DNA from 3 places in the Kitasatospora sp. NPDC056783 genome. Region 2 is predicted to be linked to each of the others. Evidence: riboswitches for the same ligand, from Rfam matches in the RefSeq annotation. Region 2 holds a riboswitch; each other region holds the start of a gene.
The links. Region 2 has a riboswitch for thiamine pyrophosphate ahead of thiC (phosphomethylpyrimidine synthase ThiC). Riboswitches for the same ligand answer to the same signal wherever they lie in the genome.
Positions count from the first base shown of each region.

Region 1: another riboswitch for thiamine pyrophosphate. It lies ahead of ACFRMQ_RS10390 (purine-cytosine permease family protein); the one in region 2 lies ahead of thiC (phosphomethylpyrimidine synthase ThiC).
Region 3: another riboswitch for thiamine pyrophosphate. It lies ahead of thiO (glycine oxidase ThiO); the one in region 2 lies ahead of thiC (phosphomethylpyrimidine synthase ThiC).

Region 1 is NZ_JBHUAF010000047.1:17,688-23,732, reverse strand. Features, by position in the region: gene ACFRMQ_RS10410 (MFS transporter) at 1-466, opposite strand, end outside; gene ACFRMQ_RS10405 (MerR family transcriptional regulator) at 512-1,339, opposite strand; tRNA gene ACFRMQ_RS10400 (tRNA-Ser) at 1,468-1,555, opposite strand; gene ACFRMQ_RS10395 (S1C family serine protease) at 1,620-3,290, opposite strand; TPP riboswitch at 3,625-3,769, shown strand; gene ACFRMQ_RS10390 (purine-cytosine permease family protein) at 3,762-5,204, shown strand; gene ACFRMQ_RS10385 (glycerophosphodiester phosphodiesterase family protein) at 5,290-6,045, shown strand, end outside.
Region 2 is NZ_JBHUAF010000004.1:52,407-58,451, forward strand. Features, by position in the region: gene ACFRMQ_RS01785 (hypothetical protein) at 1-151, opposite strand, end outside; gene ACFRMQ_RS01790 (DUF5326 family protein) at 418-618, shown strand; gene ACFRMQ_RS01795 (PKD domain-containing protein) at 719-3,226, opposite strand; TPP riboswitch at 3,452-3,586, shown strand; gene thiC (phosphomethylpyrimidine synthase ThiC) at 3,581-5,395, shown strand; gene ACFRMQ_RS01805 (hypothetical protein) at 5,654-6,045, shown strand, end outside.
Region 3 is NZ_JBHUAF010000259.1:5,380-11,424, reverse strand. Features, by position in the region: gene ACFRMQ_RS28725 (Rv2175c family DNA-binding protein) at 1-268, opposite strand, end outside; gene ACFRMQ_RS28720 (NAD(P)/FAD-dependent oxidoreductase) at 311-1,519, opposite strand; TPP riboswitch at 1,756-1,868, shown strand; gene thiO (glycine oxidase ThiO) at 1,872-3,047, shown strand; gene thiS (sulfur carrier protein ThiS) at 3,044-3,283, shown strand; gene ACFRMQ_RS28705 (thiazole synthase) at 3,287-4,084, shown strand; gene pknB (Stk1 family PASTA domain-containing Ser/Thr kinase) at 4,204-5,982, shown strand; gene ACFRMQ_RS28695 (molybdopterin-dependent oxidoreductase) at 6,022-6,045, opposite strand, start outside.

The DNA of each region.
Region 1 (6,045 bases), on a different contig from region 2:
GCAGCCGGTCGGCGGGCACCAGCCGGCGTGGCATCGAACCACTCGCCGGGAGGTAGAAGGCGTCGGCCGTCCCGATCACGGCCGCCGCCGCGACCAGCAGCCCCAGCGGCGTCCCCCGGTCGGCCACCGCCAGCGCCAGAGCGGCTGTCGCGGCCAGCATCACCGCGTCCCCGGCGAGCATCACCCGGCGGGCGCCGAACCGGTCCGCGACCGCGCCGCCCAGCAAGACCAGCACGGTGCGCGGCACCGTGATCGCCGTCAGGACCAGCCCGGCCGCGCCGCCGCCGTGCGCGGAGGCGGCCCAGCCGAGGGCGAAGTACAGCGCCGCGTCGCCGAGCAGCCCGGCCTGGGTACCGGCCAGCCAGAGCAGGTACGGCCGGGGCAGTGCGGGGCGGGTCGGTGCGGGGCCGACCGGTGCGGGGCCGGCCGGTGCGGGGCCGGCCGGTGCGCCGGTGGTGGTGATCACGCCGGGCGACGCTAGGGCCCTCGACCCGGTCGAGGGCAAGAGCCGCTACCGCCGGGCGACCGGCTCCTGGAGCTCGGTGACCCACCCGGCCGGGTCCTCCGGGCACTCCAGGTACAGCTCCCGGGCGTAGCCGGCCGAACGGTAGCCGTTCTCCTCGATGAAGCGGGCCAGTTCCTGGCTGGTGCCCAGCACCCCGTCCATCGAGCCGCGGTGCACGATGGTCGCCGCCTCCTCGATCGGCGCCAGGTCGAGCACCTCGAAGCCGTGCCCGCCCGGCCGCACCGACGGGCCGACCGGGACGGCGGCCAGGACCAGCACCGAGCCGTCGCCCTCCGGCGCGTCCTGGTAGCCGGCGACGGACGGCCCGGCCGCCTCGATCCCGGCCTCGTCCAGCCGCCGGCACAGCTCGGCGAACAGCGGCCCGATCACCGGCCCGATGTCCTCCGGCTCGTAACTCGCGGCCACCGCCGTCAGTTGGGCCACCCGGACGGACGGCACCGACTTCACGACGACATCGTGTGCGGACATGGTCCCCTCGCTCTCGATCGTCCGGAGCCTCGCCTCCACCCGGGCCAGCCGCAGCTCGTCGGCCGCGATGGCCTCGGCGAGCTGGGCCCGCCGCAGCCGCAGCATCCCGCGCAATTCGGCCGTGTCCGGCCGCTCGTCCAGGACGGCCCGCACCTGTTGCAGGGTGAAGCCGAGCTCCTTGAGCGCGATCACCCGGTTGAGCCGGGCGAGTTGGGCGGCCTCGTAGAGGCGGTACCCACTGACCGGGTCCACCCGGGCGGGCCGCAGCAGCCCGATCGCGTCGTAGTGGCGCAGCATCCGTACCGACACCCGGCCGTGCTTGGCGAAGTCTCCGATGTTCAACATGGTGCGACCACTCCACCCCCTGCCACCGTGTCAGGGTCAACCCCGGCCTCCCGCGCCCGGCAGGAAACACCGAGGGCGGGTGCCGAACGATGTCGGCACCCGCCCTGAGCAGGTGGTTCTCCTACCGGCGGAGAGCGTGGGATTCGAACCCACGGTACGGGGTCACCGCACGACAGTTTTCAAGACTGTTCCCTTAGGCCGCTCGGGCAGCTCTCCAGGCGGAGGTCAGCCTAACGGGTCCGGCGGGGTTCGGCGCACACGTTTCGGTGGGCCCGGGGGGTCACGGCTGGTCGCCGACGCGCTCGGCCAGGGTGACCTTGGTGTTGAGGGTCTGGCCGTTGCGGGTGTACTCGACGTCGACGGTCTCGCCGGGCTTGTGCGTCCAGATCCGGCTGACCAGGGCGGGGCCGTTCTCGATCGGGACGCCGCCGAGCTTGGTGATGACGTCGCCCGGCTTGAGGCCCGCCTTGTCGGCCGCGCCGCCGGGGGTGACGGCCGGCTGGCCCTGGATGTCCTTGGTCTGGATCTGCGCGCCGTCGCCCTTGTAGTCGTCGTTGCGGAGCACGTCGAGCTTGGCGTAGACGGGCTTGCCGGTCTTGATCAGGGTGTCCGCGACCCACTTGGCCTGGTTGATCGGGATGGCGAAGCCCAGGCCGATGCTGCCGGCCCGGCCGTTGGCGGAGGCGTTGGACTGGATCGCCGAGTTGATGCCGACCACCGCACCGCCGGAGTCGAGCAGCGGGCCGCCGGAGTTGCCGGGGTTGATCGAGGCGTCGGTCTGGAGGGCGTTCATGTACGAGGCCTGCGCGCCGGTCTCGTCGCCGGAGGCCACCGGGCGGTCCTTGGCGCTGATGATGCCGCTGGTGACGGTGGACTCCAGGCCGTACGGCGCACCGATCGCGACGGTGGCGTCGCCGACGTTGACCTTGTCGGAGTCGGCCAGCGGCAGCGGGGCCAGCTTGCTCTTGGGCGGGTTGTCGATCTTGACGACGGCGACGTCGTAGCCCTCGGCGTGGCCCAGCACCGAGGCGTTGTAGGAGCTGCCGTCGGCGAACTTGACGGTCAGTTTGCCGCCGTTGAGGGTCGGCGCGACCACGTGGTTGTTGGTGAGGATGTGGCCCTCGGTGTCGAAGACGAAGCCGGTGCCGGTGCCGGACTCGCCGTTGCCCTGCGCCTTGATGGTGACGACGCTGGGCAGCGCCTTCTGCGCGATGGCGGCGATCGAGCCGGGGGTGGGCTCGCTCTTCTGGGTGTCGCTGGCCTGGACGGTGGTGCTGCGGTGGTCGTTCGCGGAGGTGCTGCTGTCGGCGCGGTTGGCGACGGTCACGCCGAGCGCGCCACCGGCCAGACCGGCGACCAGCGCGACGGCCGCGAGCAGGGCGACCAGGCCGCCGCGCTTCTTGCCCGGGCCACCGGGGCCGCCGGCGTACTCCGCCGGGTAACCGACCGGGCCGCCGGGGTAACCCGTGCCACCGGCGGAGTCGTGGGCGGGGCCCCAGCCGCCGAGCGGCTGACCGGCCCCGAACGGGTGGTGGCCGTGCGCGGCGGGGGCGCCGGGCGCGGCCGGAGCGGCGCCGTACCCCTCGTGCGCGCCGTACCCCTCGTGCGCGGCGGCGGACGGGACGCCGTGGGTCGGGGTGGCGTACGGGTTGCCGGACGGCGGCAGGGCCGGGGCGGCGGGCGGGGCGGGCGGCAGGACCGGCGGCGGCGCGTCGATGTAGCCGGTGGCCGGGTCGACGGCCGGCTCCTGGACGGCGGGCGCGGGGGCCACGACGGGCGCGGCGGGCGGCTGCGGTGCGGGCACCTTGGTGAAGGCGACGGTGGGATTGTGCCCGCCCTCCGCCGGAACACCGTCGGCCGGAACACCCTCCGCCGGAAAACCGTCGGCCGGGACACCCGCCGCCGGAACGCCGTCGCCGGCCTCCGGCTCGGACACCCGGCGGAACGCCATGGTCGGCTGGTGCCCGCCCTGAGCGGGGCCGTCGGAAACGGCCTCAGCCGCTCCCGGGCCGGCGGGCTGCTCCCCCTGCGGCCCGGTGGGCCCAACCTCGCGCTCGGTGCTCACGGACGACCTCCATAGCTGGCAGAACCAAGGACCATAGTTTTTCGCACTGTCGATTCGATTGCCGTAAGGACCCCTCTGAAGAACTCATAAGAATCCTTAGCCGGCCCCGACCTCGGTACCGCCGGCCGAGGCTCCCCTCCCCCGCCGGGTGTCCCGCGATGCGGACCGCGCACCCCTCGGCCTTGGGGGTTCGCCCCCGTCCCGGTTAGCCTGTCGCTCACAACTGACACGCGGGAGCTTGGACCCACCAGGCTGAGAGTGCGCATGTCGACCGTACGCCACCGGAGTGACGGGCGGTCGAGGGGGCGCTGACCGCCGGAACCTGTCCGGGTAATGCCGGCGTAGGGAGTATCGGCCATGCCGCCTGCTTCGCCATCCTCTTCTCCGGACGCGAACGCGTCCAAGGATTTCTCCGGAGCCACGCCCCCCGCGGGCACCGCGCCCACCGGGACCGCCGCGACCGCCGTCCTGGAAGGCCCCGAGCACGTCGAGGCCCCCCTGGTCCTGGACACCGAACCGCCCCGCACGCTGCGCTTCCGGGACCAGTTCGCGCTCTGGATGAACCTGGGCGTCAGCCTGATCGGCTTCTCCACCGCCGCCACCGTGCTCGGCGCCCGCGGCAACGAGCTGTCGCTGGCCGCCGCGGTGACCGCGATCGTGGTCGGTACGGCGGTCGGCACCGCGATGCTCGGCGTGGCCGCGGTGATCGGCGCCCGCACCGGCGCCCCCGCGATGGCGAACCTGCGCGGTCTGTTCGGCACCCGGCTGTCGTACCTGCCGACGGTGCTGAACATCGTGCAGTGCGTCGGCTGGGGCGTGTTCGAGCTGCTGACCATCTCGGCGGGCGCCCAGACCGTCGCGCACACCAGCGGCTACCGCTGGCTGTTCGTCCTGCTCGCGGGCGCGCTGACCACCGCGCTGACCATCTGGCCGCTGGGCTCGATCGCGGTGCTGCGCCGGTTCGTGGCCGGGGCCGTCGCGGTCGCGATGGTGTACTTCACCGTCCAGCTGGGCCGCCAGGGCGTGCCGGACCCGGGCGCGGGCAACTGGCACGGCTTCCTGGGCGCCACCGACGCGATGATCGCGGTGTCGATCTCCTTCGTCCCGCTGGCCGCCGACTACACCCGGCACTCGCGCACCCCGCGCTCGGCGTTCTGGGGGAGCTTCTCCGGCTACACGCTCGCCCAGGTCTGGTGCTACGTGCTCGGCCTGATGGCGCTGCTGCAGTCGGACGGCGACCCGAACCGGATCTTCGACTCCTTCCTCGGGGTCTGGGCCGGCTGGCTGTTCCTGCTGGTGCTGGTGCTGCGCGAGACGGACCAGTCCTTCGCCAACGTGTACTCGACCGCGATGTCGGTGCAGAACCTGCTGCCGAAGGTGGACCGCCGGGTGCTGTCCGGCGCGATCGGCGTCCTGACCACCGTGCTGGCGCTGCGGATCGGCGAGTTCACCGACACCTACTACGGCTTCCTCGGCCTGATCGGCTCGGTGTTCGTGCCGCTGCTGGCGGTGCTCGCGGTGGACTACTTCCTCGGCGCCGGACGGCACGGCTGGGACCTCTCCGCGGACGCGCCGTCCCGCTGGCTGATGCTGCTGCCGTGGCTGCTGGGCTTCGCGGTCTACCAGTTCGTCGCGCCGACGAACGTGGCCGGCTGGTGGACGGACTTCTGGACCTCCGCCCAGGAGGCGCTGCACTTCACCCCGCGGGAGTGGACCTCCGCCTCGCTGTTCGCCTTCCTGGTGCCGGCCCTGGTGACCTGGGCGCTCACCCCGCTCAGCCGGCGGGGCGCCCGGCGCTGAGGCGGCCGGAGAACCGACCGAGACGGCCCCACAGGTTGGGGCCGTCTTCGTCCGCGCGTCACTTCCGCCGCCTATCGTTGGGCCCGTGACCAGCCCAGACCTGTCCTCGACGGCGGCGCGCACCGCGCCTCCCGTCCAGGTGATCGCCCACCGCGGTTCCTCCCACGCCCTGCCCGAGCACACCCTCGCGGCCTACCGGCGCGCGCTCGACGAGGGCGCGGACGCCCTGGAGTGCGACGTCCGGGTCACCGCCGACGGCGCGCTGGTCTGCGTGCACGACCGCCGGATCGGCCGGGTCTCCAACGGCCGGGGCACCGTCTCGGCGATGACCCTCGCCGAGCTGGAGGCGTACGACTTCGGCGCCTGGAAGACCGGCCGTCCCAGCACCGACCCGGAGGTGCGCGGCGTGCTGCGGCTGGAGCGCCTGCTGGAGCTGGTGGTGGACTGCGGCCGCCCGGTGGACCTGGCGATCGAGACCAAGCACCCGGTGCGCTTCCGCGGCCGGGTGGAGGCCGAGCTGCTGCGGACGCTGGAGCGGTTCAAGATCGGCGCGAGCCGTGAGGGCGACCGTCCGTCCGCCCGGATCATGAGCTTCTCCTCGATCGCGCTGAACCGGGTGGCCGCCGCCGCGCCGGAGTACCGGCGGGTGTTCCTGTTCGAGCGGCAGCTGCCGCTGCTGGGCCGGCTGCGCGCGGGCTCGCCGCTGCCGGGCGGGGCTCGGATCGCCGGTCCGGGCATCGAGCTGGTGCGGGCCCGCCCGCAGCTGGTGACCCGGCTGCGCGAGCTGGGGCACGAGGTCCACGTGTGGACGGTGGACGAGCCTGCCGACGTCGAGCTCTGC
Region 2 (6,045 bases):
CGAAGCCGGCCGGGGTGGTGAGGCCGTCGGCCGTGACGCTCGCCGCCGTCGCGGCAGCCGGGGCGGCGAGGGCCGGGGACACGGCCAGGGCCGAGCCGGTCAGGGTGACGATCGTCAGGGCCGCCAGGGTGGCAGTGGTACGGGCACGCATGCTTGGTTCCCCCCAAGTGAAGCTGGTGCGTTGGCAGTTCCGGATGCTCCGGTATCTCTAGGACGTGTGGCACCGGCTCGGGTTGCAGGTGGATCCGAAAATTCTTCGGGGGTCACCCGGGGGGTCGGGATCGGGGTGATCTCGGGGTTCTCTCCGGGCCGCCAGGCCTCGTTCCGGCACTCGCGTCCCCGTACGATCGAAGTACCGAAAGCAAGCGGGATACGGCACCGGACGGCGGCCGACCCGAGGGGAGAAGAGGAACGGACATGGCTGAGCTCTGGAAGTCGCTGCCCTCCTGGGTGCGCAACATCGTCATCCCGGTGCTGGTCCTGGTGCTGGCCTGGAACATCGTCGCCTTCGTGTTCGGCGTCGTCGGTGCCCTGCTCTCGATCGTGATCAAGCTGCTGGTGGTGGTCGGCATCGCGGCCGCCGTGGTGATCCTGGTGAAGAAGGCCGCCAAGAGCTGACCGGCTCCCCCGGCACCGTCGTACCGTCGTACCGTCGTCCAGAGGCCCGGCCCCCTCGCGGGGAGCCGGGCCTCGGGCGTTCCTCGGGGGCGTCGTCCGCCTACTGGTTGCGGTAGTAGCCGAAGAGGTCCGCGATGACGTGGGTGGTGCCGGCGTTGTTCGCGATGTCGAACCGGCCCTGGCCGTCCACCGGGATGGTGGTGTGGTTGGGGACGTCCAGCCCCGGGCTGGCGTTCAGGTTGCTGGTGCCGGGCTTGGCCGTCCCGGTGGCCCAGGCGGTCAGGTGGGTGGCCTCGACGGTCCCGGTCGCGGTCAGGTTGACCACCGCGGCGGTCGAGCCGTACCGCACGCCCTCGACCGTACGGCTGGAGAAGGGCGCGAACGGGGAGCCGTTGCGCGAGTCCAGCAGGCGGGTCGGGGTGACCGGGGTGAACAGGCCCTTGCCGTCCGGGCCGTAGTAGCCGGAGACGTCGACCACCAGGTGCGAACGGGAGGCGTTGGTGAAGACCTCGACGCTGCCGTCCGCGCCCAGCGGGACCACCACCTGGTTGGCGATGTTCCGGCCCGGCACGGTGTTCAGGTTGGACCCGGCGGCGGGGCGCTGGGTCCCGCCCGGGTAGACCGCGACGAAGCCCGCCGAGGCGGAATCGGTGGCCGTCACGTTGAGCACCGCCGAGGTCGCGTTCGCCGGGACGCCGCCGGTGCCGGCGATCTTCAGCCGACGGGCGTTGCCCGAGGTCAGCGGGGTGTTGTCGGACCGGGTGTCGAGCAGCCGGGCCGGGGCGACGGCGGCGAACCGGTCGGTGCTGCCGGCCGTGAAGTAGCCGAGCACGTCGGCGATGACGTGCACGTAGCCGGAGTTGTTGCGGATCACCACGGTGCCGTTCGGGCCGACCGGCACCGTCACCAGGTTGGCGACGTCCTGGCCGGGGCCGAAGTTCACGTTCGAGGTGCTCGGCCGGGCGGCGGCGGACGGGTACACGTCCAGGTGGCTGGTCGCGCTGCCCTGGGTGGCGGTCAGGTTGACCACCACGGCCGTGGCCCCGAGGGGCACCAGGTTCCCGGCCGAGCCGGAGACCCGGTTGCGGACGTCCAGGTCGATCGTCTCGTCGGGGCCGAGCCGGTAGCGGCCGGGCTGGCGGGTGTCCAGGATGCGGGTCGGCGCGATCGCGGTGTAGCCGGACGGGGCGTAGTCGACGGTGACGTTCGTCGAGTTGTCCCGGGTGGTGCCGAACTCGTCGGAGAAGGTCATTCGCACCGTGTAGGTGCCGGGCTTGGCGTAGACGTGGCGCTCGGAGGTCCGGTTCGACGGCGGCGTGGTCGTGCCGTCGCCGAAGTCGTAGGAGTAACCGGTGATCCGCGAGGGGCTGATCGGGTTGGCGTGGGCCATGACGGCGAGCGGGTCGAAGTCGTTCTCCGGGGTCACCGTGAGGCTGGCGCTCAGGGCGCCGATGGCCTCGTACGCGCCGCGGTCGCGAAAACCGCCGTTCGGTCCGGTGTTGGGGACGTCCGGGTGGTCGAATGGGCCGTGGCCGAGCAGATCCACGTCCGGAACACCGGGCACCTCGGGGCCGGCCGAGTCGATCGCGTTGCGGCCCTGCCAGCTGAACACGGAGGACTGGGGCACCGACAGGGGCGAGAAGCCGAGGTCGAACGGAACGGAGCCGTTCGCGTCGTGCTGGCCCTGGCCGGTCGCGGCCTGCAGTTCCGTGGCCGTCTTGTAGGCGGCGTCGGCCCACCTGTAGCTGGGGTAGCGCTCGGGGAGGAAGGACCAGACGGTGTTGTAGTCGAGGACGGTGCCGTCGGTCGAGCCGGCGGACACCTGGACGGCGCTCGTGGCGACGACGTTGCTGGTGATCGTCGCGTGGTCGGAGGAGCCGGCCAGGTCGATGGCCACCCCGGGCGCCACGTTCGTGGTGTTGTGGGTGATGACCGTGCCCGGCGCGTCGGTCACCGCGATGGCCGGTGCCTTGAAACTGGAGACGAAGTCGTTGCCCGCGATCACCGTCCCGGCGATTCCCGCGCCGACCTGCACACCACCGGTGGTGCCGCGGACGACCGAGCGCTCGATCCGGACGTGGTCACTGGCGCCGGTGACGGCGACCGCCGGCCGGGCGATCTTGTCGTCCCGCTGCTCGATCCAGTTGCCGGAGAGCTCGACCCGGCTGACGCCGTCGAGTTCGAAGTGGGTGACCTCGAAGCCGGAGAACACGATGTCGTGCTGGCCGGATATCCGCACCGGCTCCTTCTGCGGCCCGGCGATGACCGGGAAGGTGTTCGTTCGGCCCGGAACGGTCGACCTCATGCCGACGTGGCCGGTGCTCCGGAAGGTGATCGGTTTGCCGGGCTCACCGGAGTGCCGGACGGTCACGGCCTCCGGGTACGTCCCCGCCGAGACCTCCACCGTCTGGCCCGGCAGCGCCCGGTCTGCGGCGGCCTGGACGGTGCAGACCGGCAGGGCCTGGGTGCCCGGGCCGTCGTTCTTGCAGATACCGCCCCCGACGTACAGGACGACGGCGGCCGGTTCGGCCGCCACCGCGGGCAGTGGCAGGCCCACCACCGCGGAGATCACGGCAGCGCTCAGGCCTGCCGCATGACGGATGCGCACGGTGCGTTTCCCCCCAAGAGTCGTCAAAGAACGCGGACTCTCCGGGCGGCCCAGACCCGGATGGATCGTGCGCGCCCTGATGGAGTGTCTGCGGAGCATCGGTGAGCATTATGCGGGTGCGGCCGGACACTTCCCGCACGGGTTTCCCCGGCCCGCGCCCGTGACGCCCCCTGGACCTGCGGCGATCCGCTCGCTACCGTGTTGGGCGTCGTGTGCAGGCAACACCGCCTGCGACGCGGGAGCTCGGAGCACCGGGCTGAGAGGACGCTGACCGGGACGTCGACGGACGGACCGAAGGCTGCGTCGACCGCAGGAACCTGACCGGGTAATGCCGGCGTAGGGAGTAGAGGTCCGATGACCACGTTCGAAGCACAGCCGCAGTCTGCCCAGGGCGCCCCCAGCAGCGAGCGCACCGGCTACCCGACCCCGGCCTGGCGCAAGGCCCACCGCGAGGGGTCGCGCCCGGACCTGCGGGTCCCGTACCGCGAGGTGCTGCTCACCAACGGCCGCACCGTCCCGCTGTACGACACCTCCGGCCCGTACACCGACCCGTCCTACGAACCCGACGTGCGGCGCGGCCTGCCCGCGCTGCGGGACGCCTGGATCCGCCAGCGCGGCGACGTCGAGGAGTACGACGGCCGCGAGCCGCGCCCCGAGGACGACGGGATCAAGCACACCTCGCCGCGCGGCGGCAGCCTGCGCAACCTGGACGCCGTCTTCCCCGGTCGCCCGCGCCGCCCGCTGCGCGGCCGCGGTGGTGCCGCCGTCACCCAACTCGCTTACGCCAAGCGGGGCGTGTTGACGCCGGAGATGGAGTTCGTGGCGTTGCGCGAGGGCCTCGCGCCGGAGTTCGTGCGCGCCGAGGTGGCCCGCGGCCGGGCCGTGATCCCGGTCAACGTGAACCACCCGGAGGTGGAGCCGGCGATCATCGGCACCAACTTCCTGGTCAAGATCAACGCCAACATCGGCAACTCGGCGGTCACCTCCTCGATCGAGGAGGAGGTGGAGAAGATGACCTGGGCCACCCGTTGGGGCGCCGACACCGTCATGGACCTCTCCACCGGCCGCAACATCCACACCACCCGCGAGTGGATCCTGCGCAACTCGCCGGTGCCGATCGGCACCGTGCCGCTCTACCAGGCCCTGGAGAAGGTGGACGGCCGGGCCGAGGACCTGAGCTGGGAGGTCTACCGGGACACCATCGTCGAGCAGTGCGAGCAGGGCGTCGACTACATGACCGTCCACGCCGGCGTGCTGCTGCGCTACGTCCCGCTCACCGCGCGCCGCAAGACCGGCATCGTCTCGCGCGGCGGCTCGATCATGGCGGCCTGGTGCCTGGCGCACCACCAGGAGAACTTCCTCTACACCAACTTCGAGGAGCTCTGCGACATCCTCGCCTCCTACGACGTCACCTTCTCGCTCGGTGATGGGCTGCGCCCGGGCTCGATCGCGGACGCCAACGACGAGGCGCAGTTCGCCGAGCTGAAGACCCTCGGCGAGCTCGGCCGGATCGCCCGCGAGCGGGATGTCCAGGTGATGATCGAGGGCCCGGGACACGTCCCGATGCACAAGATCAAGGAGAACATGGATCTCCAGAAGGAGATCTGCGACGAGGCGCCGTTCTACACCCTGGGCCCGCTGACCACGGACGTCGCCCCCGGCTACGACCACATCACCTCGGGCATCGGCGCCGCGATGATCGCCTGGTGGGGCACCGCGATGCTCTGCTACGTCACCCCCAAGGAGCACCTGGGCCTGCCCAACCGGGACGACGTCAAGACCGGCGTGATCACCTACAAGATCGCCGCCCACGCCGCCGACCTGGCCAAGGGCCACCCCGGCGCCCAGGCCTGGGACGACGCCCTCTCCGACGCCCGCTTCGAGTTCCGCTGGGAGGACCAGTTCAACCTGGCCCTCGACCCGGAGACCGCCCGCGACTTCCACGACGAGACCCTTCCCGCCGAGCCCGCCAAGACCGCCCACTTCTGTTCGATGTGCGGCCCGAAGTTCTGCTCGATGAAGATCTCCCAGAAGATCCGGGACGAGCACGGCGACGGCTCCACCGCCGTGGACACCGACTTCGACGCGGAGGCCCTGGCCGGCATGGCCGAGAAGTCCGCCGAGTTCGCCGCCCAGGGGAACCGCGTCTACCTCCCCCTGGCCGACTGACCCGCCGCCCTCGTGGCGCCGCCCCGGTCACCCCGGGGCGGCGTTTCGTCTTCGGCCGCGGTGCGGGGGGCCGAAACCGGTGACGAATCGCCGGAGAATCGGGTGTCGGGGTGTCGCTGCGTCAACTCATTGTCCAATTTTTGCATTTCGCTTGAATCACGCCCGGGTCGATATCGCCGTGGTTGTCGGAAATGCGCAGGAAGGGCGCCGATAGGGTGCGGCGCACTACCCGCTGTGTCACGAGTACCCGAGGATTCAATGACCACCCCGCAGAGCCCGCAGGCCCCGTCGTCCCCCGAGGCGGTTGCCGCGACTCCGTTCCCGTACGCCGAGGCCGCGCAGGCGCCGGCGCCGGCGCCCAAGAAGAGCAAGCGCAAGAAGATGCTCTCGGTGCTCGGCACGCTCGTGCTGATCGTCGTCGTGGCGATCATCAAGGTCGCCGTCATCGACGCGGTCGACGGACCGGTGCGCGCCAAGGTCGGCGACTGCGTGAAGGTCACCGGAAGCGACGACCACCCGTCGGTCGACACGGTCGGCTGCGACAGTGGCAAGGCCACCCACACGGTGTCGAAGGTCGTCCAGGACACCTTCGACGTGAACACCTGTGGCGGCACCTTCGACGCGCTCGCCCAGCAGATGGACAACGAGAA
Region 3 (6,045 bases), on a different contig from region 2:
AGAGCCACTCCAGGATCTCCACGTCGTTGTAGCCGCAGTCCCGCAGCACGGTCAGGGTGCCGGACAGGTGCTTGACCAGGCCCGGGCCGTCGATGAACGCGGCCGGGACCTGGAGCGACTTGTTCGGGCCGCGCCGGACGGCGATCAGGCCGCCGTTCTTGACCAGGTCACGTACCTCGGTGACCCGGACCCCCCACTGCTCCGAGATGTCGGGCAGGTACATCCAGTCGGTGACCAGGGCTTCAATCTTGCTTTCGATCTCACTCACGCCACCAGACTGCCACCTCCACGACCCACCGCGCACCAGGCACTACCCCGCGACGGCCGCCTTCAGCGGTACCGCGGGGTCGGCCGCGCGGGCCCGGTCCAGCGCGGTGCCGGCCTCGATCAGCTTGCGCCCCTGGGCGAGGTCACGCGGGCGGTCCACGGTCAGCAGCGCGCTCGGCACCCCGTCGCGCAGCCAGAGCACCGACCAGGCGGCGTCCTCGGGGCCGCCGCGCCACAGCAGTTCGTCGCCCTCGGTGTGCCGGCCGGCGTACTGGACCATCCGACCGAACTGCTCCGACCAGAAGTACGGCACCGGGTCGTAGGCCGGCGCGTCCGCGCCCAGGACGGCGGCGGCCACCGCCTCCCCGGACTTCAGGGCGTGGTCCCAGTGCTGGACGGCCAGTCGGGCGCCGGCCCTGGCCGAGGGGTAGCTGACGCAGTCGCCGGCCGCGAAGACGCCGGGCACTGAGGTGCGCAGCCGCCCGTCCACGAGCACCGCGCCGGTCGCGTCCAGCTCGACCCCGGTGCCGGCCAGCCAGCCCGTCGCGGGCCGGGCGCCGATGCCGACCACCACCTCGTCGGCGGGCAGGTGCGAGCCGTCCGCCAGCAGCACCGCGCCGGGCTCGACGGCGGCCACGCCGACGCCGCAGCGCAGGTCGATCCCGGCCTCGGCGTACCAGGCGGCCATCGCCGAACCGAGCCCGGTCGGCAGCGCGCCGGGCAGCGGCGCCGGGCCGGCCTCGACCACCGTCACCTCGCAGCCCGCCCCGCGGGCCGCGGTGGCCACCTCGGCGCCGATCCAGCCCGCGCCGACCAGCACCAGCCGCAGCCCGGGGCGCAGCAGCTCGCGCAGTGCCAGGGCGTCGTCCAGGGTGTGCAGCAGGTGCGCGCGCTCGGCGCCGGGCAGGGCGCGCGGGACGGCGCCGGTGGCGATCACCAGCGAGCCGTACGGGAGGTCGCCGCCGTCGGTGTGCAGCACGCCGGGGGTGAGGCCGGTGGCGCGGCGGCCGGTGAGCAGCTCGATGCCGAGCTCCCGGTAGTCGATGCCCAGGGTGGTGGAGTCCACCTTGCCGAGCAGGACGTCCTTGGAGAGCGGCGGCCGGTCGTACGGCGCGCGCGGTTCCTCCCCGACCAGCGTGATCCGCCCCTCCCAGCCGCCCTGCCGCAGCTTGAGGGCGCACTGCGCCCCGGCCAGCCCGGCTCCGACAACGACCACCCGATCCGTCCCGCTCAGCTCTGCCACGCCCGTCACTGTACTCAGCGGCCCCCGGCCGCCCCAGGGCCCGGCGCCCCCTGCCCACCCCTACTTCGGGCCTACGTCCGGGCCGGGTGGTGAGGGGGCGGGCCCGCGGCCGAGGGCGGGCGGAGGACCCGTCGATCGGACCGGTTCGCCGCCCGGGGCGGGACGCGGGCAGCGGGGCGCGGGCCGCCGCCCCCGTCCACCCTTCGTACGGGCCTTCGGCCGCGCCGCCCCCCGGCGTTAAGGTGGGATGACCACACGGGAGCCCGGCGTACCGGGCTGAGAGGCGGGCTGGCACGGCCCGCGACCGTCCGAACCTGATCCGGGTCATACCGGCGAAGGGAGAAGAGCAGCCTTGTCACGCATGGCCTCAGGCACCCATGCCGACGTGCTGGTGATCGGCGGGGGCATCATCGGCCTCGCCGTCGCCTGGCGCGCCGCCCAGCTCGGACTGCGGCACGTGGCCGTGGTCGACCCCACCCCCGGCGGCGGCGCCGCCCGGGTCGCGGCCGGAATGCTCGCCCCGGTCACCGAGCTGCAGTACGGCGAGGAGCCGCTGCTGCGCCTCGGGATGGCCTCGAACGAGCGGTACGCGGCCTTCGCCGCCGAACTCACCGAGGCGAGCGGCGGCGCGGACACCGGCTACCGCCGGTGCGGCACCCTCGCCGTCGCGCTGGACTCCGACGACCGCGAGGAACTGCGCGAACTGCACGCCTTCCACCAGCGGCTCGGCCTGGACTCGACCTGGCTGACCGGCCGGGAGTCCCGCAAGCTGGAGCCGATGCTCGCCCCCGGCGTGCGCGGCGGCCTGCACGTCTCGAACGACCACCAGGTGGACGGCCGCCGGCTGCTCACGGCCCTGCTCGCCGCCTGCGAGCGCGCGCACGTCGCCGTCCACCGTGCCGAGGCCGTCGAACTGCTGGTCGAGGACGGCCGGGCGGCCGGCGCCCGGCTGAGCACCTCGGAGACCGTCACCGCCGACCGGGTCGTGCTCGCGGCCGGCCCGTACAGCCACCGGCTGCCCGGCCTGCCCGAGGGGGTGCTGCCCGCGATCCGCCCGGTGAAGGGGCAGGTGCTGCGGCTGCGCGTCCCCAAGGCCTACCGGCCGTTCCTCTCCCGCAACGTCCGTGCCGTGGTCCGCGGCCAGCACCTCTACCTGGTGCCGCGCGAGAACGGCGAGCTGGTGGTCGGCGCGACCACTGAGGAGCAGGGCTACGACACCACCGTCACCGCCGGCGGGGTGTACGAACTCCTGCGTGACGCCCACGAGTTGGTCCCGGGGATCACCGAGATTCCGCTGCTGGAGACCTCGGCCGGACTGCGCCCCGGCTCCCCGGACAACGCCCCGCTGCTGGGCCCGACCTCGCTGCCCGGGCTGGTCGCCGCCACCGGCCACTACCGCAACGGCGTGCTGCTCACCCCGGTGACCGCGGACCTGGTCTCCGAGTACCTGGCCACCGGCGAGGTCCCCGAGCTCGCGAGGCCGTTCACGCCACTGCGCTTCTCCCCCGACCGCTCCACGACGAAGGCCGCCGCATGACCGAGACCACCCGGACCGAGAACGCCTCGGCCGAGATCGCCCTGACCGTCAACGGCGAGCCCCGCCGGGTGCCCGCCGCGACCACCCTCGCCGAGCTGGTGGCCACCGTCAGCGCCGCCCCCACCGGCGTCGCCGCAGCCCTCAACGAGGCCGTGGTGCCCCGCGGTTCGTGGTCCGCGACGGTGCTGGACGCCGACGACCGGATCGAGATCCTCACCGCCGTCCAGGGAGGCTGAACCATGGCCGACGACCTCCTCACCATCGCCGGGACGACCTTCTCCTCCCGGCTGATCATGGGCACCGGCGGCGCCCCCAGCCTGGAGGTCCTGGAGCGCGCGCTGCTCGCCTCCGGCACCGAGCTGACCACCGTCGCGATGCGCCGGGTCGACGCCTCCACCCAGGGCTCCGTGCTGGACGTGCTGACCCGCAACGGCATCCGCGTGCTGCCCAACACGGCCGGCTGCTTCACCGCCGGCGAGGCCGTGCTGACCGCCCGGCTGGCCCGCGAGGCGCTCGGCACCGACTGGGTGAAGCTGGAGGTGATCGCCGACGAGCGCACCCTGCTGCCGGACCCGATCGAGCTGCTGGACGCCGCCGAGACCCTGGTCGACGACGGCTTCACCGTGCTGCCGTACACCAACGACGACCCGGTGCTGGCGCGCAAGCTGGAGGACGTCGGCTGTGCGGCCATCATGCCGCTGGGCTCGCCGATCGGTTCGGGCCTGGGCATCCGCAACCCGCACAACTTCCAGCTGATCGTGGAGGGCGCGGGCGTCCCGGTGGTGCTGGACGCGGGTGCCGGCACCGCCTCCGACGTCGCGCTGGCGATGGAGCTGGGCTGCTCCGCGGTGATGCTGGCCTCCGCGGTGACCCGCGCTCAGGACCCGGTGCTGATGGCCGAGGCGATGCGGCACGCCGCCGAGGCGGGCCGGCTCGCCCACCGGGCCGGCCGCATCCCGCGCCGCTTCCACGCCGAGGCGTCCTCCGCGATGGCCGGCCGCGCCGACCTGGACACCCGGGAGCACCCGGCGTTCTGAGGCCCCGACCTGGACCCCGGCGTGTCACGGGCCGGGCGCGGCCGGGCCCGGGGGCGGTGCCCTCCGGGCCCGGCCCGCCACGTCACCACCGGGCCCTGTCCTAGACTCACCGGGTGGACATGGCATTGCACGACCCCCTGATCGGCGCCCTGCTCGACAACCGGTACCGGGTCGAGCAGCGCATCGCCACCGGCGGGATGTCCACCGTCTACAAGGGCACCGACACCCGCCTGGACCGGGTGGTCGCGCTCAAGGTGATGCACCCCTCGCTGGCCGGCGACGAGGGCTTCACCTCCCGTTTCATCCGCGAGGCCAAGGCCGTCGCCAAGCTCACCCACCCCAACGTGGTCAACGTCTTCGACCAGGGCGCGGACGGGGGCCACGTCTTCCTCGCCATGGAGTACGTGCCCGGCCGCACCCTGCGCGACCTGCTGCGCGACCGCGGCGCGCTGTCCGTCCGGGCCGCGCTGGACGTCCTGGAGCCGGTGCTCGCCGCGCTCGGCGCCGCCCACCGGGCCGGGCTGGTGCACCGCGACGTCAAGCCGGAGAACGTGCTGATCACCGAGAGCGGCCTGGTCAAGGTCGCCGACTTCGGCCTGGTCCGGGTGCTCGGCACCGCCGACGGAGCCCCCACCTCGACCACCACCGCCACCGGCGGCACGGTCATGGGCACCGTCTCCTACCTGGCCCCCGAGCAGATCCTCCCGGACGCCCCCACCGACCAGCGGGTGGACGTCTACGCGTCCGGCATCCTGCTGTACGAGATGCTCACCGGCCACCGCCCGCACACCGGAGACAACCCCGTCCAGGTCATGTACAAGCACCTGCACGAGGACGTCCCGGCGCCCTCGCTGATCGCCCCCGCCGTCGGCCCGGCCCTGGACGCGATCGTGGCCGGCGCCTGCGCCCGGTCCGCCGACGCCCGCCCGTACGACGCGGTCGAGCTGCTCGCCGCCCTCCAGCGGGTCCGCCGCGCCCTCACCCCGGCCGAGCTGGACGCCGAGCCGCCCGCCTCCACCCGGCCCAGCCCGCGCTACCCGACCAGCGAGCCGACCTCGGTGATCCAGCAGCTGCCGCGGCCCGCCGACGCCCCGCCGACGGAGCGCACCAGCGTGCTGGACATGCCCGCCGAGCTGATGGACCAGCTGCTCACCGAGCCGCGCCCGTACGACGAGCCGGCCCCGGTGCGCCGCCGCCGGCCGAGCGTGCTGCGCCGCGTCCCCCGCAAGCCGCTGATCTGGGCGGCCGCGGCGACCGCCCTGGTGCTGGCGATCGGCGGCGTCACCTACGGGATCTCCGAGGGGCTGTACGGCTCGGTGCCGAGCGTGCTCGGCGACGACCGGGCGCAGGCGCAGCGGGTGCTGGACAAGGAGGGCCTGCACGGGAGGTTCGTCGAGGCGTTCAGCGAGTCCGTCCCGGCCGGGCAGGTGATCTCCACCGACCCGGGGGTGGGCGCGCGCACCCGCAAGAGCGACAGCGTGACCGTCACCGTCTCCAAGGGCCCCAAGCGGATCGCGGTGCCGGACCTGACCGGCAGGAGCGCCGCCGATGCCGCCGCGGCGCTGACCGGCGCCCAGCTGATCAAGGGCACCGTGACCGAGACCTACGACGACACCGTGCCCGAGGGCTCGGTGATCAGCAGCTCGCCCGTGGCCGGGCAGCTGCTGCAGGAGAACAGCGCGGTCTCGCTGGTGGTCAGCAAGGGCATGGTGGCCGTCCCGAACGTCACCGGGATGAGCAAGGACGAGGCGCAGAAGACGCTCCAGGCGGCGGGCTTCACCATGCAGACCAGCGGCTGGGACGTGTTCGGCGCGGTCACCTCGTCCGGCCAGTCGCCGGCGGCGGGCGAGCGGCGGCCGCAGCGCAGCGTGGTGACGGTGAAGTTCTCGCTGTTCTAGGGCCTGTCCGGCGTTCCAGGCCCTGTCAGTCGGCGGGCGTCAGCGCAGCGGCCCGTCGCCGGG